DNA from 2 places in the Paraglaciecola aquimarina genome. Region 1 is predicted to be linked to the other one. Evidence: riboswitches for the same ligand, from Rfam matches in the RefSeq annotation. Region 1 holds a riboswitch; the other holds the start of a gene.

Region 1 (3,424 bases):
TTCAAGTTGCATCTCAACATTCTCTTTTATGAGTTGCATAGGAATATGTCCAGGGCCTTCGACGATAGTCTGTACATCGTATTCCCAAGCGACTTTCACCAGCTCTCCCAAGGTTTGTAATTCGGCAAATTGGGCTTCATCGTTGGCGTCAGCAATACAGCCTGGGCGCATGCCGTCACCTAATGACAATGACACATCGTAGGCTGCACACAGTTGGCAAATCTCTCTGAAGTGTTCATACAAAAAGCTCTCTTTGTGATGGTACAAACACCACTTCGCCATAATCGAACCGCCGCGAGATACAATACCGGTTAGTCGCTTAGCGGTCATGGGAACGTAACGCAGTAACACGCCGGCATGAATAGTAAAATAATCCACGCCTTGCTCGGCCTGTTCAATTAAGGTGTCGCGGAACACTTCCCAAGTTAGATCTTCGGCGACGCCATTGACCTTTTCGAGGGCTTGGTAAATAGGCACTGTGCCAATAGGTACTGGTGAGTTACGTACTATCCATTCTCGAGTTTCGTGAATATATCGTCCAGTAGACAAATCCATTACAGTATCGGCGCCCCAGCGAGTCGACCAAACCAATTTTTCTACCTCTTCTTCGATAGATGAGGTTACAGCTGAGTTACCTATGTTGGCGTTGACTTTAACTAAAAAGTTACGACCAATGATCATAGGTTCGGCTTCGGGGTGATTAATATTAACCGGAATAATTGCTCGTCCGCGAGCCACCTCATCCCGTACAAACTCAGCGGTGATGGGTTGTCCGATTGTGGCACCGAAAGCATGTCCAGCCGCTTTTTGAGTCAAGACATCTTGGCTAACGTGTTCTCTAGCCATATTTTCACGAATCGCGATGTATTCCATTTCTGGAGTAATAATACCTGCTTTAGCGTAGTGCATTTGCGTGACACATTTGCCTGCTTTGGCTTTAAGTGGTTTATCTAGTGAGTCGAAACGTAGGTGATCTAAGCCATCATCAGCCATACGCTGTTGGGTATAGCGTGAGCTGGCATCTGGCAATTGTTCAACGTCTTTACGCTGAATAATCCAGTCCCTTCTAAGCTTAGGTAGGCCATGACGTACGTTAATGTTGGCATCAGGATCAGAGTAGGGCCCAGCGCAGTCGTAAACCATTATGTCAGGATTAGCTTCTGTCACAGGTTCAGACTCGGTTCCTCCTAGAATAGTATCGGTCTGTTGAATTGCTCGCATACCAACTTGGATATCATGTTGGATCCCTGGTAAGTACACTTTGCTTGAATTGGGGTGGAGTAAGGGTTTTAAATTATCAATAAATTGTTGTGCTTGCGCACGAGTTTGACGACGATTTGACATTAGCAATCTCACAAATACAGTTGAAAAGGAAGTTGCTTGTCTGGAGAGGTATTTTGTTGAAAAGCACCAGTAATTCAGGTTGATAGTTTGACCATGAAATTATTGGTTAACGGAGCTAAATATTTGATCTTAATTATTAAAAATCATAGATTCATGCTCTCGCTTGTTTCCTTCGCGAGTACTAACTCGATCAGGTTCAACGGATCCCGAATTAACGGTCTCAGCCTAAAAAGGCACTCCGACAAGAGCGCTTAGTATACGGGCAAGAAGAAAAAAGATTCAAGGTATTTTAATTTATTTCGGTTAGATTGATCATTTGCCGATCAAATAGCTTTTAAAGTGCTTAATTAATAAGTACACTATGCGACCTTTTTTTCATATTAACACCCGATGGAGATCATCATGGCTCGCGTAACAGTTGAAGATGCTGTAGATAAAATTGGCAATCGTTTTGATTTGGTTCTAGTGGCCGCTCGTCGTGCTCGTCAAATTGCAATTGAAGGTAAAGACCCTTTAGTTCCAAGAGGCACAGATAAGCCTACTGTTCTTGCATTGCGTGAAATTGAAGAAGGACTGGTCACTGCTGATACATTAGACGCAGAAACCCTCCGTGATCAACAAGAGCAAGATCAAGCAGAATTTGCCTCTGTAGCGAATATTCTTTCTGCAGAATAACGTTTTTTTTAGCTTACGGCTACATTTATTAGTGTTAGCCGTTGGCTTGTGTCCTTTTTCCTCGTATTCTAATAACCTGATTAATTACTAAAAGCAGTATTTGTGTATCTTTTTGAGGGTTTAAAACAAAAGTTAGAAAACTATTTGCCGCCAGAATGGGTAGCGGATGCTCAGCGAGCGTTTGTGCTAGCTCAAGATGCCCACAGTGGACAGATGCGTTCTAGTGGCGACCCTTATATAACCCACCCTGTAGCGGTTGCGGCAATCTTAGCCGACATGCGACTCGACCATGAAACCATTATGGCGGCGCTGTTACATGATGTAATTGAAGATACCGAGTACAGCAAAGAAGACCTAAGTGGCGAATTCGGGCAAACCGTAGCAGAGCTCGTTGAAGGGGTGAGTAAATTAGACAAAATTCACTTCAGTAACAAACAAGAAGCTCAAGCCGAGAACTTTCGTAAAATGATGATGGCAATGGTGCAAGACATCCGTGTCATTTTGATTAAGTTGGCCGACCGTACTCATAACATGCGCACTTTAGGTTCGTTACGACCAGATAAAAGACGGCGCATTGCTCGCGAAACTCTAGACATCTATGCCCCCATTGCCCATCGCCTAGGTATTCATGATATTAAGAATGAATTAGAAGAATTAGGCTTTCAAGCTATGTATCCGCTACGCTTTCGAGCGTTAAAAGGAGCTGTTAAACAGGCTCGCGGTAATCGTAAAGAAATCATAGAAAATACCCAGAAAGAAGTAACCAGCCGATTAGCCGAGTTGAGCATTAACGCGCAAACGACAGGAAGAGAAAAGCATCTTTATTCTATTTATCGAAAGATGAAAAATAAAGAATTGATGTTTAACGAAGTGATGGATATCTATGCATTCAGAATCATAGTTGACTCCGTCGACAGCTGTTATCGAGCGCTTGGGGCCATGCATGGTCTGTATAAACCGATTGAAGGTCGATTTAAAGATTACATTGCCATACCGCGTACCAATGGCTATCAGTCATTGCATACCGCGTTAATTGGACCACATGGTATTCCGGTAGAAATTCAAATTCGTACCCATGACATGGATCAAATGGCAGACAAGGGCGTAGCGGCACATTGGGTGTATAAAGACTCTAACGATAACAATGATACCACGGCTCAAGTACGGGCACAGAAGTGGATACAGTCTTTAATAGAATTGCAGCAAAGTGCCAGTTCTTCATCTGAATTTATTGAAAGTGTTAAAACGGATTTATTTCCAGATGAAATATACGTGTTTACGCCTAACGGGCGAATTATTGAATTGCCTTTAGGCGCAACCGCTGTAGATTTTGCTTATGCGGTGCATACCGGTATTGGTAACGCTTGTGTTGGGGTTAAGGTTGAAAGGCGTCCTTACTCGCTCA
Region 2 (3,424 bases), 3.3 Mb from region 1:
CACTGAATCATCTTTCTTTATCATTTGACCAAGGTAGTGATAAAAATGGCTATATAAGTCATCTGCACGATAACCAAAAGAAACGCGATTAATATGTTCTGGATCAAGGTAGTGTTTCCATTCGTTAAGTTCAGGGCACAATAAAATCATGAGTCCGCCAGATCTTATGGTTCCACTAAGGGCCATAGCCGCATTAGCTCTAAACCCGTCAAACGCGTCAAAAATCACATGATCATACTCGCGACCCAATTCGGTGCGGTAATTTTTGACCTGTATTTTAGCTACCTCTGAAGGATGGTCACCTATCCATAGCACACTAGACTGCTTTGGCTGAACAAAGGTTGTGTAGGCAATGTCTCTAGCCCAGTCTTTTTCGCCACTTATAACTAACAATTGTCGGTGGCATAGGGGAGGCTGGCGTGTAGTTAACCAGTGTTTTAATTGGCTTGTCAAAGTGTGCTGATTCTTTATTAATTAAGGAATAATTAGGCGCTAGTTTAAGCAAAGATAGATAAGAATACGAATGTGATTTTATCTGTTAAATATGTAGGCCTATTTTACGACGGCATATTGCCATTCTAATAGCAGACATTGACATTTACAAAAGCCCAATTGATCTTTTGTCTATTCTGACCTTTGGATAAAGCGTGTCTTTTGCAAGGGATTTATACTCTCGATTCCATAGGTGCTAATACAGCCCACATAAATTATATTGGCTATCCATTGGAACGTCTTGATTTACAAAATAAATAAGGGTTAGATGTATAGTTCAAACTCAATTATATATTTAAGCATTTTGGCGTAGTGTTGTGAATCAACCGCAAATGTGTGAGGAAGTGCCATTGTTGTATCGATTACTACTGATCGTCTTATTGTTTAATTCTTTAACTGCATGTAGCTCTGTGGCTCAAAATACCGTTAACTTTAGTATTCTAAGTGAGTTGCCATTGCCTGCTGAGCTTAGAGAAACGTCAGCGTTATATTGCCCAGAAGATGGCAGTGCTTATACCGTAAATGATTCGGGCAATAAGCCTATTATTTATCAATTGGATGATAGCGGTAATCTGCAGTCGTCACTTCCTATAAATATTAAGAATAAAGATTGGGAGTCGTTAACCGGCGACAAGAAACATTTTTATATCGGTGATGTTGGCAATAACAATGGTAAGCGAAAGTTCGTACAGATCCACACAGTTGATAAGCAAGATTTAGGTCAAGTAAAGAATACCATTAGGCTCCACTACTTAGATAATTCAATCAAAGGGAATGAGTATTTAAATCACGATTTTGATTCTGAATCGATTGTTAGTATGGGGCAGCAGCTTTATCTTTTTTCTAAAAGTTGGCGTACCAACAATTTGTATATTTACCGACTTGAAAAGGATGTTTTAGAACAAAAAATTCGACCATTTCAATCAATTGAAGGTTTACCTGATATTGTGACAGGTGGTGATTATGACGCCAAAAATAAACGGTTTATTTTGCTAGGGTACGAACTAAAAGGTCTCGGCAGATTTTATCCTTTTGTCGCGATACTCAACCAAGATTTTAAATTGGTGAAATCTTTTTTGTTAGATCGATTCAAACAAGTAGAAGGTTTATGTGTAACGCCCAAAGGAGATGTGTGGATCACTCAGGAAGGAGCCTTTTCTCCACTCAGAAACTGGTCAAAATGAAAATTTACTAATAGTTATGCTTTTATCGTTCTAAAAGCGGCTTGCACCTATGTGTTTGCCTGTTAGAATGCCACCACTTAAGTAAGTCACAGATTTTCTTACTTAAAACCAAGGGGTGCCCTAGCGGCTGAGATTGAAATCGTTATTTCGAACCCTTAAACCTGATCCGGATAATGCCGGCGTAGGAATGGTAAGGCACTTATATAAGTAGCAAGAATAAATAGCAAAAATATAACCCCCATTTATCTGCCGTAAAGCCGGATCTTTTCACTCCCTAATGAAGAGATCCTAGAATGAATTTCAGTAAAAAATCTTTGGCTAGCTTAATCAGTGTTGTATTAGCCAGTTCACAAGTGTTTGCTCAAGAAGCGTCAGGCCAAAAATATGCCGATACGCAAGAAGTCGAAAAAATTACCGTTCACGGAGCTTTGACCTCTACGCCTTTGTCAGAAATGGCCGCTAGCATCTCTGTATTATCCGAACAAGTCATCGAGCAACGTCAGGCTCAACATATAGAAGAATTATTAAATCGTGCTGCCAATGTCAATTTTGCATCTGGCGCAAGTCGCGGCCGTTTCGTGCAAATTCGTGGTATTGGTGAGCGTAGTCAATTTACCGATCCAGTTAACCCGTCGGTTGGTTATTTAGTAGATGGTATTAATTACTCAGGCCTAATGGCGGGTGCCAGTACGTTTGATGTACAACAAGTAGAGATTTTTAAAGGACCAAATAGTGCACGCTTTGGTGCTGATGGATTAGCCGGCATGATCAATGTTATCACTACCGAAGCCTCTGACGCTCCGAGTATCAATGCTCAATTTGGTGTGGCTAACTACAATAGTTGGAATGTTGGTGTGGCCGCAGGTGGCGCTATAAGTGATGCAACTGACTATAGGTTGTCAGTACATAAAAACAAAAGTGACGGTTTTATCGACAATACGTTTTTAGGCCGAGACGACACTAATGGCATCGATGAACTTACTGCAAGAGCGAAGCTGAATTGGCAAGTATCAGATAACCTATCGATTAAAACAGTGCTGCACTTAATTGATGTTGATAATGGTTACGATACTTTCTCTATCGCGAGAGATAGAACTACCTTGTCAGATGAACCTGTGGTCGACAGTCAAGAAAGTGAAGCATTAGGCGTGACAGCCGATTACCAAGGCTTAGAGTGGGCAAATTTACAAATTCAAGCCAGTGCCATGCAAGCAGATTTAGTTTACGGCTATGATGAAGATTGGACGTTTGTGGGATATGCGCCGCAGGATACAGTCAATGATCCAGATGGCTGGTACGTTGAATATTCTTCTACCGATTATTATTTCAGAGAGCGTGAAGATAGTTCTGTACAAATTAAGCTATCGAGCAAAGATAGTGTAGATAACGACTGGGTTGTTGGTTTGTATTATTCTAAGGAAGATGAAGATTTACAACGTGAATATACATGGTTGAGCAGCCCATTCTTAAGTTCGGTGAATAGAAAAAATTACGCTTTATTCGGCCAATATAAACACGTGTTATCTGATACCCAATGGCTAACTTCTAGCCTACGATTAGCCTCACAAGAATTGTCTTATGTAGATTCTAATTCTCTAGATAGAAACTTAGATCATGATGACTGGGGGGCAGAGTTGAGCTATCACCAAAATGTAGGTGATACCAGTATGTTGTATTTAAGCTTAGTAAGAAGTTATAAAATGGGGGAGTTAACGGCCAGGCCATGAGCAAGCTAGACGACATCGAGA

The links. Region 1 has a riboswitch for thiamine pyrophosphate ahead of thiC (phosphomethylpyrimidine synthase ThiC). Riboswitches for the same ligand answer to the same signal wherever they lie in the genome.
Region 2: another riboswitch for thiamine pyrophosphate. It lies ahead of RS130_RS18300 (TonB-dependent receptor); the one in region 1 lies ahead of thiC (phosphomethylpyrimidine synthase ThiC).

What each region holds. Positions count from the first base shown of each region.
Region 1 is NZ_JAWDIO010000002.1:364,048-367,471, reverse strand. It holds gene thiC (phosphomethylpyrimidine synthase ThiC) at 1-1,344, opposite strand, end outside; TPP riboswitch at 1,495-1,595, opposite strand; gene rpoZ (DNA-directed RNA polymerase subunit omega) at 1,747-2,019, shown strand; partial or broken gene spoT (bifunctional GTP diphosphokinase/guanosine-3',5'-bis pyrophosphate 3'-pyrophosphohydrolase) at 2,122-3,424, shown strand, end outside.
Region 2 is NZ_JAWDIO010000002.1:3,707,407-3,710,830, reverse strand. It holds partial or broken gene RS130_RS18310 (tRNA(Met) cytidine acetyltransferase TmcA domain-containing protein) at 1-393, opposite strand, end outside; gene RS130_RS18305 (hypothetical protein) at 810-1,676, shown strand; TPP riboswitch at 1,778-1,881, shown strand; gene RS130_RS18300 (TonB-dependent receptor) at 1,970-3,403, shown strand; gene RS130_RS18295 (TonB-dependent receptor) at 3,400-3,424, shown strand, end outside.